4 regions of the Pseudomonas sp. GM102 genome follow, and region 4 is predicted to be linked to each of the others. Evidence: predicted binding sites of a transcription regulator. Region 4 holds the regulator's gene; each other region holds the start of a gene.
What was found. The regulator FliA, encoded in region 4, starts transcription of late flagellar genes. The targets are predictions, from matches to a motif close to CTAAAGTTTNNNNNNNNNNNGCCGNTAA.
Positions count from the first base shown of each region.

Region 1: a site for FliA is predicted at 2,940-2,967, ahead of PMI18_RS10070 (methyl-accepting chemotaxis protein). Genes of this name have one in related genera too.
Region 2: a site for FliA is predicted at 2,452-2,479, ahead of PMI18_RS19950 (flagellar protein MotY). Genes of this name have one in related genera too.
Region 3: a site for FliA is predicted at 1,543-1,570, ahead of PMI18_RS19190 (methyl-accepting chemotaxis protein). Genes of this name have one in related genera too.

Region 1 covers NZ_AKJB01000073.1:23,393-27,602, reverse strand. Annotated here, with positions in the region: gene PMI18_RS10050 (acyl-CoA dehydrogenase) at 1-42, shown strand, start outside; gene PMI18_RS31965 (methyl-accepting chemotaxis protein) at 168-899, opposite strand; partial or broken gene PMI18_RS31960 (HAMP domain-containing protein) at 1,035-2,072, opposite strand; gene PMI18_RS10060 (cell division protein ZapA) at 2,218-2,520, opposite strand; gene PMI18_RS10065 (hypothetical protein) at 2,517-2,747, opposite strand; gene PMI18_RS10070 (methyl-accepting chemotaxis protein) at 3,023-4,210, shown strand, end outside.
Region 2 covers NZ_AKJB01000047.1:72,418-76,627, reverse strand. Annotated here, with positions in the region: gene PMI18_RS19935 (peroxiredoxin) at 1-563, shown strand, start outside; gene rnt (ribonuclease T) at 665-1,342, opposite strand; gene pyrC (dihydroorotase) at 1,339-2,385, opposite strand; gene PMI18_RS19950 (flagellar protein MotY) at 2,543-3,451, shown strand; gene PMI18_RS19955 (argininosuccinate synthase) at 3,581-4,210, shown strand, end outside.
Region 3 covers NZ_AKJB01000048.1:113,320-117,529, forward strand. Annotated here, with positions in the region: gene PMI18_RS19205 (inorganic phosphate transporter) at 1-149, opposite strand, end outside; gene PMI18_RS19195 (transporter) at 385-1,407, opposite strand; gene PMI18_RS19190 (methyl-accepting chemotaxis protein) at 1,683-3,308, shown strand; gene PMI18_RS19185 (hypothetical protein) at 3,420-3,854, shown strand; gene PMI18_RS19180 (GAF domain-containing sensor histidine kinase) at 3,851-4,210, opposite strand, start outside.
Region 4 covers NZ_AKJB01000001.1:44,956-49,165, forward strand. Annotated here, with positions in the region: gene flhA (flagellar biosynthesis protein FlhA) at 1-147, shown strand, start outside; gene flhF (flagellar biosynthesis protein FlhF) at 159-1,484, shown strand; gene fleN (flagellar synthesis regulator FleN) at 1,603-2,433, shown strand; gene fliA (RNA polymerase sigma factor FliA) at 2,430-3,170, shown strand; gene PMI18_RS28950 (chemotaxis response regulator CheY) at 3,338-3,709, shown strand; gene PMI18_RS28945 (protein phosphatase CheZ) at 3,732-4,210, shown strand, end outside.

The DNA.
Region 1 (4,210 bases), on a different contig from region 4:
CGGGATGATGTGTGCCTGGGCATGCAGGATGAATGGTTCTGACACCCGCTCACTGATCGTTCCCACGCTCTGCGTGGGAACGCCTCTGGGGACGCGGAGCGTTCCAATGGGACGCGGAGCGCCCCGGGCTGCATTCCCACGCAGAGCGTGGGAACGATCGGTCTTGATCAGCTCAACTTGAACCCACCCATCTGCCGCGCCAAATCATCCGCCAACCGCTGCAACATCTGACAATCCTCACGGCAAGCCCTGACTTCCCCCGCCGTAGCCCGGGCCAAATCAGAAATCCCCTGCACGTTGCGGTTGATTTCTTCCGTCACCGCCGACTGCTCTTCCGTCGCCGTGGCTACCTGATGGTTCATGTCGCTGATGCGCTCGACCTGGCCGGTAATCGCCGTCAACGACGCACCGGTGCGCTGGCTCGACTCAACGCCGGTGCCGGTCGCCGCTTGCCCGGCGTGCATGGAAGACACCGCATTCTCCGCGCCCTGCTTGAGGCTGCCGATCATCTGCTGAATCTCGTCGGTGGACGACTGAGTCCGCCGCGCCAATGTCCGTACTTCATCGGCCACCACTGCAAACCCGCGCCCCATGTCCCCGGCCCGCGCCGCTTCGATGGCCGCATTCAAAGCCAAAAGGTTGGTTTGCTCGGAAATCCCGCGAATCACCGCCAACACCTGATCGATGGACGCCACTTGATGGGCCAACTCGCCCACCGCACCGGCAGCAATACCAATCTCATCGGACATGCTTTCGATATGCCGAATCGACCCGCCCACTACTACCCGCGCCTGAAGTGCTTCATCCCGCGCGGTTTGCGAAGCAACGGCCGCGTTGCCAGCGTTCTGCGCGATCTCCTGCACGGTCAGGCCCATTTCGTGGACGGCGGTGGCGACCATGTCAGTCATTTCCTGCTGACGGCCCGAGCGTTCGGCCGTGTTGTCCACCACCCGCGCCACTTGGCCGACCGCCGAGCGCAAGCGCTCACTGGTGGCCAGGACTTCGCCGATCATGTCGCGCTGACTTTCCAGGAACCGATTGAAACCGCGAGCGAGGTCACCCAGTTCATCGGCGCGGCTGGAATCTAACCTGTGGGTCAAATCTCCACCACCGCTACCGATGGCTACCAGCGCCGCTGTTACCTGACGAATCGGTCGTACCAATCCACGGGCCAGCAACACCACCAGCAACAGGCACACCAGCGCCACCGCCAGGCCGATGCCGCTGCTCATCCACATCGCGCGACGGGCTTCAGCGTAGATCTGCGACTGCGGCACTTCGGCCACCAGGGTCCAGCCCAGATCACGCAGCGGCAGGCTCAGCGCCAGAAAATCTTCGCCGTCGCGGACAAAACTGCTGGTGGCGAACGCGGTGGAGGTAGAGAGCTGCCCCATGACCGCTTGCGCCGCCGGGGCGCCAATCTGTTCGACCAGCGTACGCTTGCCGCTGAACTGCGCCTCAGGGTGAACCTGGATCAAACCGTCGGAGCGCACGAGATAGACCTTGCCGCGCTCACCGAAGTTGAAATTGTGGATCAGCTCCGATAGCTCTTTCATGCTCAAACCAAGCCCGGCGACGCCCACGACTTTGCCGGCGTGTTCGACCTTGAGGTCGATGAACAGCGCCAACTCACCGGTGGCGGTGTCATTGTCGATATTGAGGGTGCGCGGCTGGTTGCTGTCGAGGAACGAATAGAACCAGGCGTCGTTGGGATTGGATCGGCTGAGCGTTCGATCCAGGCCTTTTTCAGTGAAGTAATGGTTTGAAGCGGCCCCGATAATCAGCGCGGTAAAGGCTTTGTGCTCGGCGCGGATGCCTTCCAGATACTTCACGAAGGTGTCGGTCTGGGCGCTGTTCTCGCCCCCGGTCAACCAGTCGCGCACCATGCTGTTACTGGCGATGTCTTTGGCGGCGGTGAGGGGTTGGACGAGGATTCGTTCAATGTCGTTGCGCATCGCCTCGATGCTCGACGGCAGCGCTTGTTCGACCAGATAGCGCTGGGCGAGGCGGTCGACCACGAGGGTATAAACGCCAACCACGATCAGAATACTGACCAGCAGGGCGGTGCCCATGCTCAGGATCAACTGCCATTGAATACTGCGTCGCCAGAACTGCATGGAGCACCCCCAAAGAATAAGAGGCTGAAACACTGCAACAGCCGTGCCGATTGTATACAACTAAATCGACAATTTATTCTTTGGTTGTGCGCAAAGCTGATCAGGCCTGATTGATGGTCTTGGCGATCACTTCAACCGTGGCGCTGACTTGCTCTTGGTAACGGTCGAGTTCTTGCTGGTGACGCTTTTGCATTTCGATCTGCTGCGAGCACAGATTCATCGCCGCCAGCACCAGCAAGCGGTCACCGATCAGCGTCGGGTATTTCTTTTTGGTCTCGGCCAGGGCGGCCTTCAACATTAATGCGGCGTCCAGCAGGGTCTGCTCTTCCCCGGCCGGCGCCTTGATCGAATAGTCCTCGCCCAGAATCGAGACGACTTTTACCCCTGCGGCGCCGTAACTCATGCGCTGACAGGGCCGGCGCTGACACGCTCAACCAAGGCCTGAATGCGTGCGGCGGTGGCGCCTTGTTTCTCTTCCTGTTCCATCAGGCTCAGTTGCAGGCTTTCGTTTTCATCCTTGACCTGGGCCAGTTCTGCACTCAGGGATTGATTGGTGCCGAGCAGGGTCTGATTTTGCTGCACCAGGTCGCTGACCAGTTGTTCCAATTGGCTGAGGGATGCTTCCAACATTTTGATTTTCCAGGCATTTTCAAAGGGCGCGTACGATAAAGAAAAGTCACCACTGACGCCAGGGTTATTCGGGCGCAAGGCCTTGATTTTGCTGGCGGGCGACCTTCCTCGCGATCTTTAAAGACTGTGTTTGGCGGCTCTGGTTCCTGCACTTCGTCGCCGCAACCCTTCTGCGACAAAAACGCGCAGCACCTCAAGACTTTAGTCGTATGACCGATAAGTCATGCATACAGCAGTCTCAGCCCCGCACGGATGCGCTTTTTTCGGTGAACACCATGTCTTTACGAAATATGAATATCGCACCGCGGGCGTTCCTCGGTTTTGCCTTGATTGGCGGCCTGATGCTGGTTCTGGGGGTGTTCGCGCTGAACCAGATGAGCAAGATTCGCGGCGCCAGCGAAAACATCATCCAGACCAATGTGCCGAGCATCAAGGCGCTTGATGAGTTCACCCAGCTCACTTTGCGTTTGCGGGTTCTGTCCTATCGGTTGCTGACCAATCGCGAGCCGGATGTGCAGCAGAAAACCATGGCTCTGTTCGAGCAACGCAATGAGCAAATCCGTACCGCCCAGACCGAGTACGAAAAATACATCAGCAGCCCTGAAGAACGCGCCAGCTACGATCAGTACGTTCAGTTGCTGACCCAATACCGTCAGCTCGAAGACCGTATGAAGGGCCTGTCACGCAATAATCAGATCGAAGAGTTGCGCACACTGCTCAACACCGATTTGCTGACCAACTCCGAAGCAGTCAACAACGTGCTCAATCGGCTGATGCAGATCAACAACGAGCAGGCGACGAAGATCAATCAGCAAGCCAGCGATCAGTATTCGTCGGCCTTCAACCTGGTGGTGACTCTGCTGGTCATCGCCACCGGCCTGACCCTGCTGTTCGCCTGGCTGCTGACCAACAGCATCACCAAGCCAATCGCCAATGCCCTGAGCGCCGCCGAAGAAATCGCCGAAGGCAACCTCACGCGCCCGATTACGGTCGACGGTGAAGACGAAGCCGGTCGCCTGCTGGCCGCCATGGCGAAGATGCAGGAAAAACTGCGTGACACCCTGCAACGGATTTCCGGTTCGGCCACGCAACTGGCGTCCGCCGCGGAAGAGCTCAACAGCGTCACCGACGAAAGCGCCCGTGGCCTGACCCAGCAGAACAACGAAATCGAACAGGCCGCCACCGCCGTCAATGAAATGACCAGCGCCGTGGAAGAAGTCGCCCGCAACGCCGTGAGCACCTCCGAAGCCTCGAAAAACGCCACCACTTCGGCTGGCGACGGTCGTGACCTGGTACAGGAAACCGTGAGTGCCATCGAGCGCATGAGCGCCGACGTACAGAGCACCGCCACCCTGATCGGTGATCTGGCCAACGAGTCTCGGGACATCGGCAAGGTGCTGGACGTGATTCGCGGCCTGGCCGACCAGACCAACCTGTTGGCGTTGAACGCCGCCATCGAAGCC
Region 2 (4,210 bases), on a different contig from region 4:
TACCGGCCGTACTCGGCAATGGCGAAATCGTAGACAGCTTCACCCTGTCCTCGGCCATCAAAGGCAAATACGGCCTGGTGTTCTTCTACCCACTGGACTTCACCTTCGTTTGCCCGTCCGAGCTGATCGCTCTGGACAACCGCATGTCTGATTTCAAGGCACGCAACGTGGAAGTGGTAGCCGTTTCGATCGACTCGCACTTCACCCACAACGCTTGGCGCAACACCCCGGTCAACAACGGTGGCATCGGCGAAGTTCGCTACACCATGGCGGCCGACCTGAAGCACGAAATCGCCAAGGCCTACGACGTTGAGTCCGAAGGCGGCGTGGCTTTCCGTGGCGCGTTCCTGATCGACGACAAAGGCGTTGTTCGCTCGCAGATCATCAACGACCTGCCGCTGGGCCGTAATATCGAAGAGCTGATCCGTCTGGTCGACGCTCTGCAATTCCACGAAGAGCACGGCGAAGTTTGCCCTGCCAACTGGAAAAAAGGCGACAAAGGCATGACCGCTTCCACCGAAGGTGTTGCGGCTTACCTGACCGAGAACGCTGCTGCGCTGTAAGGCACGTTCGAGGCATAAAAAAACCGGCCGCCAAGGCCGGTTTTTTTATGGGCGGGATAAACCCAGGCTGTTCACTTGTGGAGAGGGAGATCAGTGATGGATCAGTCGTTGTAGTCTTCCCAGCCGCCCATTTGTTTCCAGCGATTGACGATGCCGCAGAACAGGTCAGCCGTCTTCTCGGTGTCGTAGCGGGCCGAGTGGGCCTCGCGACCGTCGAAGTCGATATCGGCTGCCTGGCAGGCCTTGGCCAATACGGTTTGACCATAGGCCAGGCCGGCGAGGGTCGCCGTATCGAAACTGGAGAACGGGTGAAACGGGTTGCGTTTCATGTCCAGGCGCGCGACAGCGGCGTTGAGGAAGCCCAGGTCGAAGCTGCTGTTGTGCCCGACCAGAATCGCCCGTTTGCAACCGTTGGCCTTCAGAGCCTTGCGCACACCACGGAAGATATCGGTCAGGGCCGCTTCTTCACTCACCGCCATGCGGAGCGGGTGATCGAGCTTGATCCCGGTGAATTCCAGGGCTGCCGCTTCGATGTTCGCGCCTTCGAAAGGCTCGACCCGGAAGAAATAGGTGTGCTCAGGGTACACAAAGCCTTTTTCATCCATGCCGATCACGGTGGCGGCGATTTCCAGCAGGGCATCGGTGGCCGAGTTGAAGCCACCGGTTTCTACGTCGACAACGACCGGCAGGTAACCACGGAACCTGGCCGCCATTGGATGGCGGGAACCGCCTCCGCCGCCATTACCGTCCTGTTCGTCGTCGAAATGGTCTTCACTCACGCGTGTTCCTCCAGCAGGCGCCAGCGCAGTTTTTCACCGGCGCGCAGCGGGATTACAGTCAGCTCGCCAAACGGCAGGCTGGTTGGGGCGGTCCACTCATCGCGAACCAGGGTGATGCGATCGGTGTTCGCCGGCAGGCCGTAGAAACGCGGGCCATTGAGGCTGGCGAAGGCTTCGAGCTTGTCCAGCGCGTTGCGCTGTTCAAAGGCTTCGGCATACATCTCGATCGCGGCATAAGCGGTGTAGCAACCGGCACAACCGCAAGCCGCTTCTTTGGCGTGCTGGGCATGGGGCGCCGAGTCGGTGCCGAGGAAAAACTTGTCGCTGCCGCTGGTAGCGGCGTCGAGCAGGGCTTCCTGGTGGGTATTACGCTTGAGGATCGGCAGGCAGTAGAAGTGCGGCCGAATCCCGCCCACCAGCATGTGGTTGCGGTTGTACAGCAGGTGATGCGCGGTGATGGTTGCGCCGACATTGGCCGAAGCCTCGTTGACGAACTGCACGGCGTCAGCGGTGGTGATGTGTTCAAACACCACTTTGAGGGTCGGGAAACGCTCGACCACTCGACGCATGTGCTCGTCGATGAAGATTTTTTCGCGATCGAAAACATCGACATCGCCACGGGTGACTTCACCATGAACCAACAAGGGCATCCCGACGTCGGCCATGGCCTCGAGTGCAGGGAAAATCTTGTCGATGCTGGTGACGCCAGAATCCGAGTTGGTGGTCGCGCCGGCCGGGTACAGCTTGGCGGCGTAGACGAAACCGCTGGCCTTGGCCTCACGAATTTCTTCGGGTTGAGTGCGGTCGGTCAGGTACAGCACCATCAGCGGTTCGAAGCGGCTGCCGGCCGGACGCGCGGCGAGAATCCGCTGGCGATAGCCATTGGCTTCAGCCGCGTTGCGCACCGGCGGTACCAGGTTGGGCATGATAATGGCGCGACCAAAGGTGCGCGCGACATCCGCGACGGTATTGGTCAACACAGCACCATCGCGAAGATGAATATGCCAGTCGTCGGGACGCAGCAGGGTCAGGCGGTCGGACATGAGGGGATTCCAGGCGGGTCAAACTCAGGGGAATGCTACCGGAAAAGACTCTTGCAGGCACTCGCTATCAAGTTTTGCAGCAAGCTTCCGATATCCAACAGGTACGCCGTAAATATGTGTGTCGGTCTTTTTGTTGCAGAAGCCAGTGGAGCCTCCCGTGCGCCAGCGTTATTTAGCCTTGCTCAGTGTGTTTGCCAGCCTTCCCGCGATGGCGCTCACTTTCCAGACCCGTCTGGAGAGCATCGAGTGGACGGTCGAAGGTGACAAGTTCGAATGCCGCCTGACTCAACCCATCACCGATTTCGGTTCGGGGGAGTTCGTGCGCCGCGCTGGCGAGCAGGCGACATTTCGTCTGAAGGCCTACAACTCGATGATCGGTGGCGGTTCCGCGACCTTGCTGGCGGCCGCTGCGCCATGGCAGCCGGGGCGTGGCGACATCAACCTGGGCTCGGTGCGAATCGGCAGTGGCAACGTGCTGTTCAACAGCTCGCAAGTTCAGGCCGGGCGCCTGATCAGTGGGTTGATGGACGGTCGCAGCCCGGTCGTTCGACACTCCTCGGGTGACGGTCGGGTATCTGAAGTTCGCCTGCTGCCGGTCAAATTCAGCAAGGCCTACAGTGACTATCAGGGTTGCGTGGCCAAGTTGCTGCCGCAGAATTTTGAACAGGTGAAGCAATCCGAAGTCGGCTTTCCGGGGGAGGGCATCGATCTCGACGCCCAAGCCAAGGCCCATCTGCAGGTCATGCTGGAGTTCATGAAAGCCGATCCGACGGTCAACCACATTGAACTCGACGGCCATTCCGATAACAGCGGTAACCGCCTGACCAACCGCGAACTGTCGCGACGCAGGGCGCTGGCCGTGATGGATTTCTTCAAGGCCAATGGTATTCAGGAATCGCAGATCACCCTGCGTTTTCACGGTGAGCGCTATCCTCTGGCGCCGAACACCAATGCCGCCAATCGGGCGAAGAACCGCCGGGTTGCCGTACGTCTTGAACGGGTAGCGCCGACCGAGCAACCGGCGCCTCAAGCCACCGCTTCCGCGGGCAGCGCGAAGACCACCTGAACCTGCTGAAATCGTCGCTCGCTCGACATAATCTGTCGCTTCGTCGTCATAAGCTGTCGCGCCTCTGTAAATTATCCTGCATGAGCGGTAGACTTGACGGCTTTCCGTAGAACCCCGTGGAGTGATGGCATGGCGGACGTAAACAAGGTCGTTCTGGCGTATTCCGGCGGCCTGGACACTTCGGTGATCCTCAAGTGGCTGCAGGATACTTATAACTGTGAAGTAGTGACCTTCACCGCTGACCTGGGTCAGGGCGAAGAGGTCGAACCGGCCCGCGCCAAGGCACAGGCCATGGGCGTAAAAGAAATCTACATCGACGATCTGCGCGAAGAATTCGTGCGCGATTTCGTGTTCCCGATGTTCCGCGCCAACACCGTTTATGAAGGCGAGTACCTGCTGGGTACTTCCATCGCTCGTCCGTTGATCGCCAAGCGCTTGATCGAAATCGCCAACGAAACCGGCGCTGACGCCATTTCCCACGGCGCGACCGGCAAGGGCAACGACCAGGTTCGTTTCGAACTGGGCGCCTACGCCTTGAAGCCAGGCGTGAAAGTGATTGCTCCTTGGCGCGAATGGGACCTGCTCTCCCGTGAAAAGCTGATGGATTACGCTGAAAAGCACAACATCCCGATCGAGCGTCACGGCAAGAAAAAATCCCCGTATTCGATGGATGCCAACCTGCTGCACATCTCCTATGAAGGCGGCGTGCTGGAAGACACCTGGACCGAGCACGAAGAAGACATGTGGAAATGGACCGTC
Region 3 (4,210 bases), on a different contig from region 4:
TGCATCAGGCTGTAGGCGGTGAATAACAGCCCACTGCCCAGCACCGCAAAGAACATCACGATAGTGAGCAGGCCGGGTTTTTTATCGAGCTGCGGCTTGACGCTGCTGGCGGGAGCCTGGGCAGCGCTGGTGAAGGAAGGCGTAGCCATGCCGGATAATCCTGAGCAGAGAAGGAGTATCGGTCATGATCGTTGCTAAATATTACAGAGAGGCTGCGCTGGGTCAGTGTTTGGTTTTTTTGCGATGCCGAAGATCACACATCCCCGTAGGAGCGAGGCTTGCCCGCGAAGGCGATCTAACAGTCAAAATCATCGTTGAATGTGAAGACGCCTTCGCGGGCAAGCCTCGCTCCTACGTGGACGGGGATGGTGGGGATGGCAGTGATCAATAATCCTGCCGCTTGCGAAACGCCCAGCGCCCGGCAATCAGGGTAAACGTCGCGACCAGCGCCACTAGGATCCAGAACCCCTCTGGATCACCGGAAAGTGGCACGCCGCCGACGTTCATGCCGAAGAAGCCGGCGATGATGTTGATCGGCAGCGCCAGCACCGTGACCACGGTCAGGGTGAACAGCGTGCGGTTGCTCTGTTCGTTGAGGTTGGCGGCGATTTCTTCCTGCAACAGCTTGATCCGTTCACCGAGGGCCGTGAGGTCGTTGATGATCAGCGCAAACTCCTCGGTGGACTTGCGCAGCTCCTTGACGTCCTCCTTCTGCAACCATTGCGGCGGGCGATTGAGCAGACGCAGCAACGAGCCTGGCTCCAGCGCCAGCAAGCGTTGCAGGCGCACCAGCACGCGCCGATTGGCGCCCAGCTCAGCCCGGTTGGTCGACAGGCGTGAAGACAGCAACTCATCTTCGATCTGATCGACACTGAGGCTGGTCTTGCGCACGATCTGCGTCAGCACTTCACCCTGATCGCGCAACAAATGCACCAGCAGCTCCAGCGGCGAACGAAAGCATTCACCGGCCTTCACCGAAGAGCGCAGCTTGTCCACCGAGTGCAGCGGTTGCAGGCGTGCGCTGATGATCAGCCGGCTGCGGGCGCAGACCCACAGCGTCGAGACATCCGAGGAGACCATGCTGCTGAGGTTGAACACCACGTCGTTGACCACCGCCAGCAACGCCGAATCGACATGTTCGATACGCGTCGAGCGGGAGCCTTCGTGCAGCGCTTCGAAAAACTCATCGGGCAATGCCAGGTGACTTTTCATCCAGCGCTCGCAGGCGGCATGGGCCAGGTTCAGGTGCAGCCAGAGGAACTCATCACTGTCGTCCGGTTGTTGCAGGCAGTGCAGCGCCTTGGCCGAGTCGATCTCCCGGCCGCGCTCGCCGGGGCGAAAACTGAAACCGTAAAGCAGGCCGAACAGGTCGGAATCGCGATGGCGTTGGTCAATGCTGTGGTTCATGAGGTCTCGCTGTGAGGAGGCGCCTGTCGCAGGTTTCACAGGTTCACTTGAGCCCCATCATCGCAACGTATTTTGAAGGTTTTGTGACAGTTGAATGGCGCCGGAAATCCGCCTCTTGCCGGTGGTCGGAGAGCGCTCAAGAAAGGCTCTGGCACGCCGATGAGGCTGATGTTGATCTTCCGATTCTGGTGGTGAACCAGTGTCGCTGACAGGGATGTCCAGACATCTTGCATGCCACTTGGGCGTGCCTTTTCCCTGTCATGAGATATCACTCGATGTTTTTGCAAAAATCCCTGAGAGCGCAAATCCTCGCCCTGTTGAGCGGCAGCCTGTTGGCGATGTTGCTGATCGCTTTGGCTTGCTTTCACTTCCTGTCCAATGGCGTTCAGAACTACGCGAACCTGATTGAAGGTCCGTTGCACACCTCGCAATTGATCGATGAGGCCAACCTGCAATTCAAGGTGCAGGTTCAGGAGTGGAAAAACGTTCTGCTGCGTGGCAAGGAACCTGCGAACCTGGACAAATACTGGAAGCAGTTCGAGGACGGTCAGCGCGACGTGCAGGGCATCCTGAGTGAGCTGGCCGGGCAAAAGGGCATCGAGCCGCAACTCAAGACCCGCATCGAACGCCTGCGTGAAGAGCATCGTGCATTAGGCGCGGCCTATCAGAAGGGCCGTGATGCCTACGTGGCGGCCGGTGCCGACCCAACGGCTGGCGACAATGCGGTCAAAGGCGTGGACCGTGCCGCCAGTGAACAGATGAATGAGCTGGTCAGCGAACTGCGCAAGCAGAGCATCGAGCAGTCGAAGCTGATCAGTGCCAGCGCCGATCAGACGGTGTTGCTGGGGCTCGTGGTGATGCTGGTGTCGGGTCTGCTGATTGGCTTGTTGAGTCTATGGCTGGTCAACCGCAACCTGGTGGAGCCGATCCGCAAACTGATCGACTATGTGGCACAACTCAGCCAAGGGCGCTTCGCCGAGCGCGTGGCCAGCACCCGTCAGGATGAGTTGGGCAACCTGGCCAGGGCCGCCAACACATTGCGCGATTTCCTCGCCGAAACCTTCAGTCGTTTGCAGCGCAGTGCGACGGACCTGGACAGCGCCAGCGGCGAGCTGAACTCGATTGCCGGCCTCATGGCCAGCGGCACCAACGAGCAGTTCACCCGCACCGATCAGGTGGCCACGGCGATGAACGAAATGTCCGCCACCGCGCAAGAAGTAGCACGCCACGCAGCCGACGCGGCACGTGCGGCCGATGACGCCGACCAATCCGCTCAGCAGGGCGAAAAAGTCATGCAGGGCACCATTCACACCATCACCCAAATGCGCGGCGAAATCGCCAACACCGCCACGGTCATCCGTCGTCTGGAAGCTGACAGCGGGCGCATCGGTAAAGTGCTGGAAGTGATTCGCGGCATCGCCGAACAGACCAACCTGCTGGCGCTCAACGCCGCAATCGAAGCGGCCCGTGCCGGTGAAGCCGGACGTGGTTTTGCGGTGGTCGCCGATGAAGTGCGCAGCCTGGCCCAGCGCACGGCGGCGTCGATCATCGAGATCAACCAGATCATTCAAACCGTGCAAACCGGTGCGGTGGACGCGGCCCAGGCTATCGAAAGCGGTCAGTCGCGCAGCGAAGAAAGCGTTGAGCAAGTGACCCAGGCCGGCGCCATGCTCGAGCGCATCACCCATGCCGTGGAAGCCATTCGCGACATGAACCGCCAGATCGCCACCGCCGCCGAAGAACAGACGTCAGTGGCCGAAGACATTTCACGCAACCTCACCGAAATCACCAGCATCGCCAGTACCAACCTGGACAACGTGCAGCGCACCGAAGCGGCCAGCCACAATCTGCATGGCTTGTCGGGGCAATTGAATGAAGTGACGGCGCGGTTGAGCGCCTAGTGAAATGGGCTGTGTATCGGTTCGGTTACCGAATCGGTACACAGTCACTCTCAAGTTCGTGCCGCGCCCGTCGATGACGGATTTACCCAAACTCCACATTGGATAAATCCCATGGTCAGCATCAGCTCCATTTCGATCAATCAGACCCTGTCGACCTCTTCAAGCAAAGTCGCGATCAACGACAGCACCGAAGACACTTCAGTCGCAGCGACGGCTGAGGCGTCCAGCGATACCACCAAGGTTGCCGCTGGCGGTGCACCCGCATCGAGCGACAGCAGTTCCAGCAGCAGCGAATCCGATACGGTGAAACAACTGCGCAAGCAGCTCGCCGAGCTGCAAAAGCAATTGCAGGAACAACAGCAACAACTGCAAGCGGCCCAGGCCAAGCAAGACAGCGCCGAAGCCAAAGCAGCGAACGTTGCGGCGGCTCAGTCGCAGGTTGTGGCCACTTCAGCTTCGTTGCAGACGGTGACGGCGGCGTTGTTGCAGGCGTTGCAGGACGAGGGCGGCAGTACGTCGGGTTCGGTGGTCAGCACCACTGCTTAAGTCGGTGAGGGCAAGCTGAAGGTGAACGTCGTGCCCTGTTGCTCGGTCGATAGCACCTGCAGTTTCCCGCCATGGGACTGCGCAATCTGACTGGCAATGTACAACCCCAACCCGAGGCCGACCTGCGGTGTTCCGCCGGCTGGTTTCGAGTAGGGCAGGAACAGATGCGGCAGCGCATCTTCGGCAATCAGCCCCTGGTTTTTTACGCTCAACACAAAGTGTCCTTCCTTGACCTGCGCACTGACCTCGACCGGGCCGTCGGGAGTTCCGTGGACAACGGCGTTCGCCACCAGATTGGATAGCAATTGCGCGACCCGTTCGCGATCGCAATGGATGTTGCTCAGGTCGCCAATCGA
Region 4 (4,210 bases):
GTGATTCTGCTGGTGGCCGGTCCGGTTCGCGCGATGCTCTCGCGATTCGGCCGACTGGCAGTCCCGGGTTTGCATGTGTTGGCTTATCAGGAAATCCCTGACAACAAGCAAGTGACCATTGTTGCGACAGTAGGGCCCAACGGCTGAGGTAGTGGTTTATGCAAGTTAAGCGTTTTTTCGCCGCCGATATGCGTCAGGCCATGAAACTGGTTCGTGATGAGCTGGGCGCTGATGCCGCCATCATTGGCAATCGCCGGATCGCCGGTGGTGTCGAGCTGACGGCTGCCCTGGATTACAAATTGTCGGCGCTGGCCCCGCGTGTTCCGAACATGGAACTCGAGGACGAGCTGCGCAAGACCCAGTCGCGGATCGTCACCGCCCAGGCCGAACTGAGCCTGCGTGGCGATGGCGAGAGCGACAAGAGCACCAATCGCCAGTTGTTCGCCGGCCTGCCGTTGACCGCCGCCGAGCCGCTGATCGAGCCGACGCTGGCCGAGCCTCGGCGTCCGGCACCTGCGCCTGCCGCAGCGACCGGCGTCGACCTGCGTGCGTTCGACTCGATGCGTTTCGAGCTCAACAGCCTGCGTGAACTGATGGAAGTGCAACTTGGCTCGCTGGCTTGGAATCAGTTGCAAGGCAGCCGTCCGGCCCAGGCCAACCTCTGGCGTCGCTTGCAACGCATCGGCCTGTCCGGCCCGTTGTCGCGCGATCTGCTGGCGCTGATTACCGACATTGAAGAGCCCCGTCAGGCCTGGCGCATGTTGCTCGCGCACCTGGCGCGGATGATCACCACCCCGGAAGTCGAGCCACTGGAAGAGGGCGGCGTGATTGCCATGGTCGGCCCGGCCGGCATGGGCAAGACCACCACGCTGGCCAAGCTGGCGGCTCGTTACGTGCTCAAGTACGGCGCGCAGAACATCGCGCTGGTCAGCATGGACAGCTATCGCATCGGCGCTCAGGAACAGCTCAAGACCCTCGGCCGGATCCTCAACGTGTCGGTCACCCACGTCGATCCGGGCCAATCCTTGGTGCAGGCGCTGGAGCCTTTGCTGCGCAAACGCGTGGTGCTGATCGATACCGCCGGCCTGCAGGCCAGCGATCCGGCACTGCGCATGCAGCTTGAAAGCCTGGCCGGACGCGGCATCAAATCAAAAAATTATCTGGTCTTGGCAACCACCAGCCAGAAACAGGTTCTAACTGCCGCTTATCACAGTTACAAACGTTGCGGCCTTGCTGGCTGCATCCTGACTAAACTGGATGAAACGGCAAGCTTGGGCGAGGTGTTGAGCCTGGCCATCAGTCATGAATTGCCGGTGGCTTACCTCACCGATGGCCCGCGGATTCCGGATGATTTGCATCTGCCGCGCCGTCATCAGTTGGTCAGCCGTGCCGTTAGCGTGCAAATGCAGGAAGAACCCAGCGAAGAAGCCATGGCTGATATGTTCGCTGACCTTTACCACAGTCCGACCAAGCGGGTTGGCTGAGGTATTTAATGAACGGTTTTTGTACCTACATCGATGGTCTGCCATGCATTGTTCAGTTGGTGAACGCGCAGCCAGTAATGTGGCCTCCGTCTAAGTAAGACAAGGTAAAGAAAATAACATGGGCAGCATGCATCCCGTACAGGTGATCGCGGTGACCGGCGGCAAAGGTGGCGTCGGGAAGACTAACGTGTCAGTGAACTTGTCCCTGGCTCTAGCTGAGCTCGGCCGGCGCGTCATGCTGCTGGATGCCGATCTGGGGCTGGCGAACGTTGACGTCCTGCTGGGGCTGACACCCAAACGTACCCTGGCCGACGTGATCGAAGGCCGCTGTGAGCTGCGCGATGTGCTGTTGCAAGGGCCCGGCGGTATTCGCATCGTCCCGGCCGCATCCGGCACCCAGAGCATGGTTCATCTGAGCCCGGCCCAGCATGCCGGCCTGATCCAGGCCTTCAGCGACATCGGCGACAACCTCGACGTATTGGTGATCGACACCGCTGCGGGCATTGGTGACTCGGTGGTCAGTTTCGTCCGCGCAGCGCAAGAAGTCTTGCTGGTGGTGTGCGACGAGCCGACCTCGATCACCGACGCCTACGCGCTGATCAAACTGCTGAACCGCGACTACGGCATGAACCGTTTCCGCGTCCTGGCCAACATGGCGCAGAGCCCGCAGGAAGGCCGCAACCTGTTCGCCAAGTTGACCAAGGTCACGGATCGTTTCCTTGACGTCGCCTTGCAATATGTCGGTGCGGTGCCTTACGACGAAAGCGTACGCAAGGCCGTGCAGAAACAGCGTGCCGTCTACGAAGCCTTTCCGCGTTCCAAGTGCGCCCTGGCGTTCAAGGCCATTGCGCAGAAGGTCGATACCTGGCCACTGCCGGCCAACCCACGCGGGCACCTGGAGTTTTTCGTCGAGCGCCTCGTGCAACAAACGGCAGGACCCGTCCTATGACAGCCAGTGGCTACAACCTCTACAAGAAGTCGGCACGTGACGCGCAGTACGAGCTGATCGAGCGTTACGCGCCACTGGTCAAACGCATTGCCTACCACTTGCTGGCGCGTTTGCCGGCCAGTGTCCAGGTCGAAGACCTGATCCAGGCCGGGATGATCGGCCTGCTTGAAGTATCAACCAAATATGACGCCAGCAAAGGCGCGAGTTTCGAGACGTACGCGGGCATTCGAATCCGCGGCGCGATGCTCGATGAAGTGCGCAAGGGGGACTGGGCTCCACGTTCGGTTCACCGCAATACCCGTATGGTCAGCGACGCGATTCGCTCGATTGAAGCTAAAACCGGCCGTGACGCTAAAGATCATGAGGTTGCGGCCGAACTCCAATTGAGTCTCGACGATTATTACGGGATTTTGAACGACACCCTCGGCAGCCGGTTATTCAGTTTCGACGATCTGTTACAGGACGGCGAACACGAAGGGCTGCATGAGGATGGCGCCAGTGCTCATCTCGAGCCGTCACGCGATCTGGAAGATGAACGCTTCCAGGCGGCGCTGGCGGACGCGATTGCCAATTTGCCGGAGCGTGAGCGACTGGTGTTGGCGCTGTACTACGACGAAGAGTTGAATCTCAAGGAAATCGGTGAGGTCCTGGGGGTCAGCGAATCGCGGGTCAGCCAGTTACACAGCCAGTGCGCGGCCCGTTTGCGGGGGCGTTTGGGGGAGTGGCGAGCGCGCTGAAGGCAGTGTGGGGACACTGCGAATGGAGCCGGTGTGGTGTTGAACTGCGCCGGTCTCGATCTGTTGTGCTCCAGACAGTCATTGAGTGCTTTGCCGGATTGATTGAAATGGCGCGTCCAGGTGCTGGGCGCGTTTAAGACTGCTTGGAGGTCGAATTGGACAAGAACATGAAAATCCTCATCGTTGATGACTTCTCAACGATGCGGCGGATCATAAAAAACCTGTTGCGTGATCTTGGGTTCACCAACACGGTCGAGGCTGACGATGGCACCACTGCCATTCCGGTTCTCAACAGTGGGAGCATCGACTTTCTGGTAACGGACTGGAACATGCCTGGCATGACCGGTATCGATCTGCTGCGTCACGTGCGCGCTGATGAAAAGCTCAAGCACCTTCCGGTGCTGATGGTGACCGCTGAAGCCAAGCGCGAGCAAATCATCGAAGCGGCCCAGGCCGGTGTAAATGGCTATGTGGTCAAACCCTTCACGGCCCAGGCGTTGAAAGAAAAAATCGAGAAGATTTTCGAACGCATCGGTTGATGGACTGCGCCACGGGGGAGCTATGGAGCATAAAGAATCTTCAATGGGCGATTTTGAATCGACCCTGAAAAAACACGCGGTCGAACTGGTCGAGAGCCTTGAAAAAGGCAGGTTTGGCGATGCGGTGCAATTGATCCATGAGCTCAATCAGACCCGTGACCGCGGCCTGTACCAGGAAGTAGGCAAGCTCACCCGCGAGCTGCATAGCGCGATCGTCAATTTCCAGATTGACCCGCACATGCCGCAAGCCGAGGAAGTGTCTCAGATCACGGATGCCACCGAGCGCCTGGGTTATGTGGTCAAGCTGACCGAGGCCGCGGCGAACCGCACCATGGACCTGGTGGAAAACGCCACGCCGCTGATCAACAGCCTGAGCGACGAAGCTCAGGCGCTAAGCACGGATTGGGGACGGTTCATGCGTCGCGAAGTCGGGGCTGAAGAGTTTCGCGATCTGGCCCGGCGCGTCGACGGTTTCCTGACACGCAGCAGCGAAGATAACCG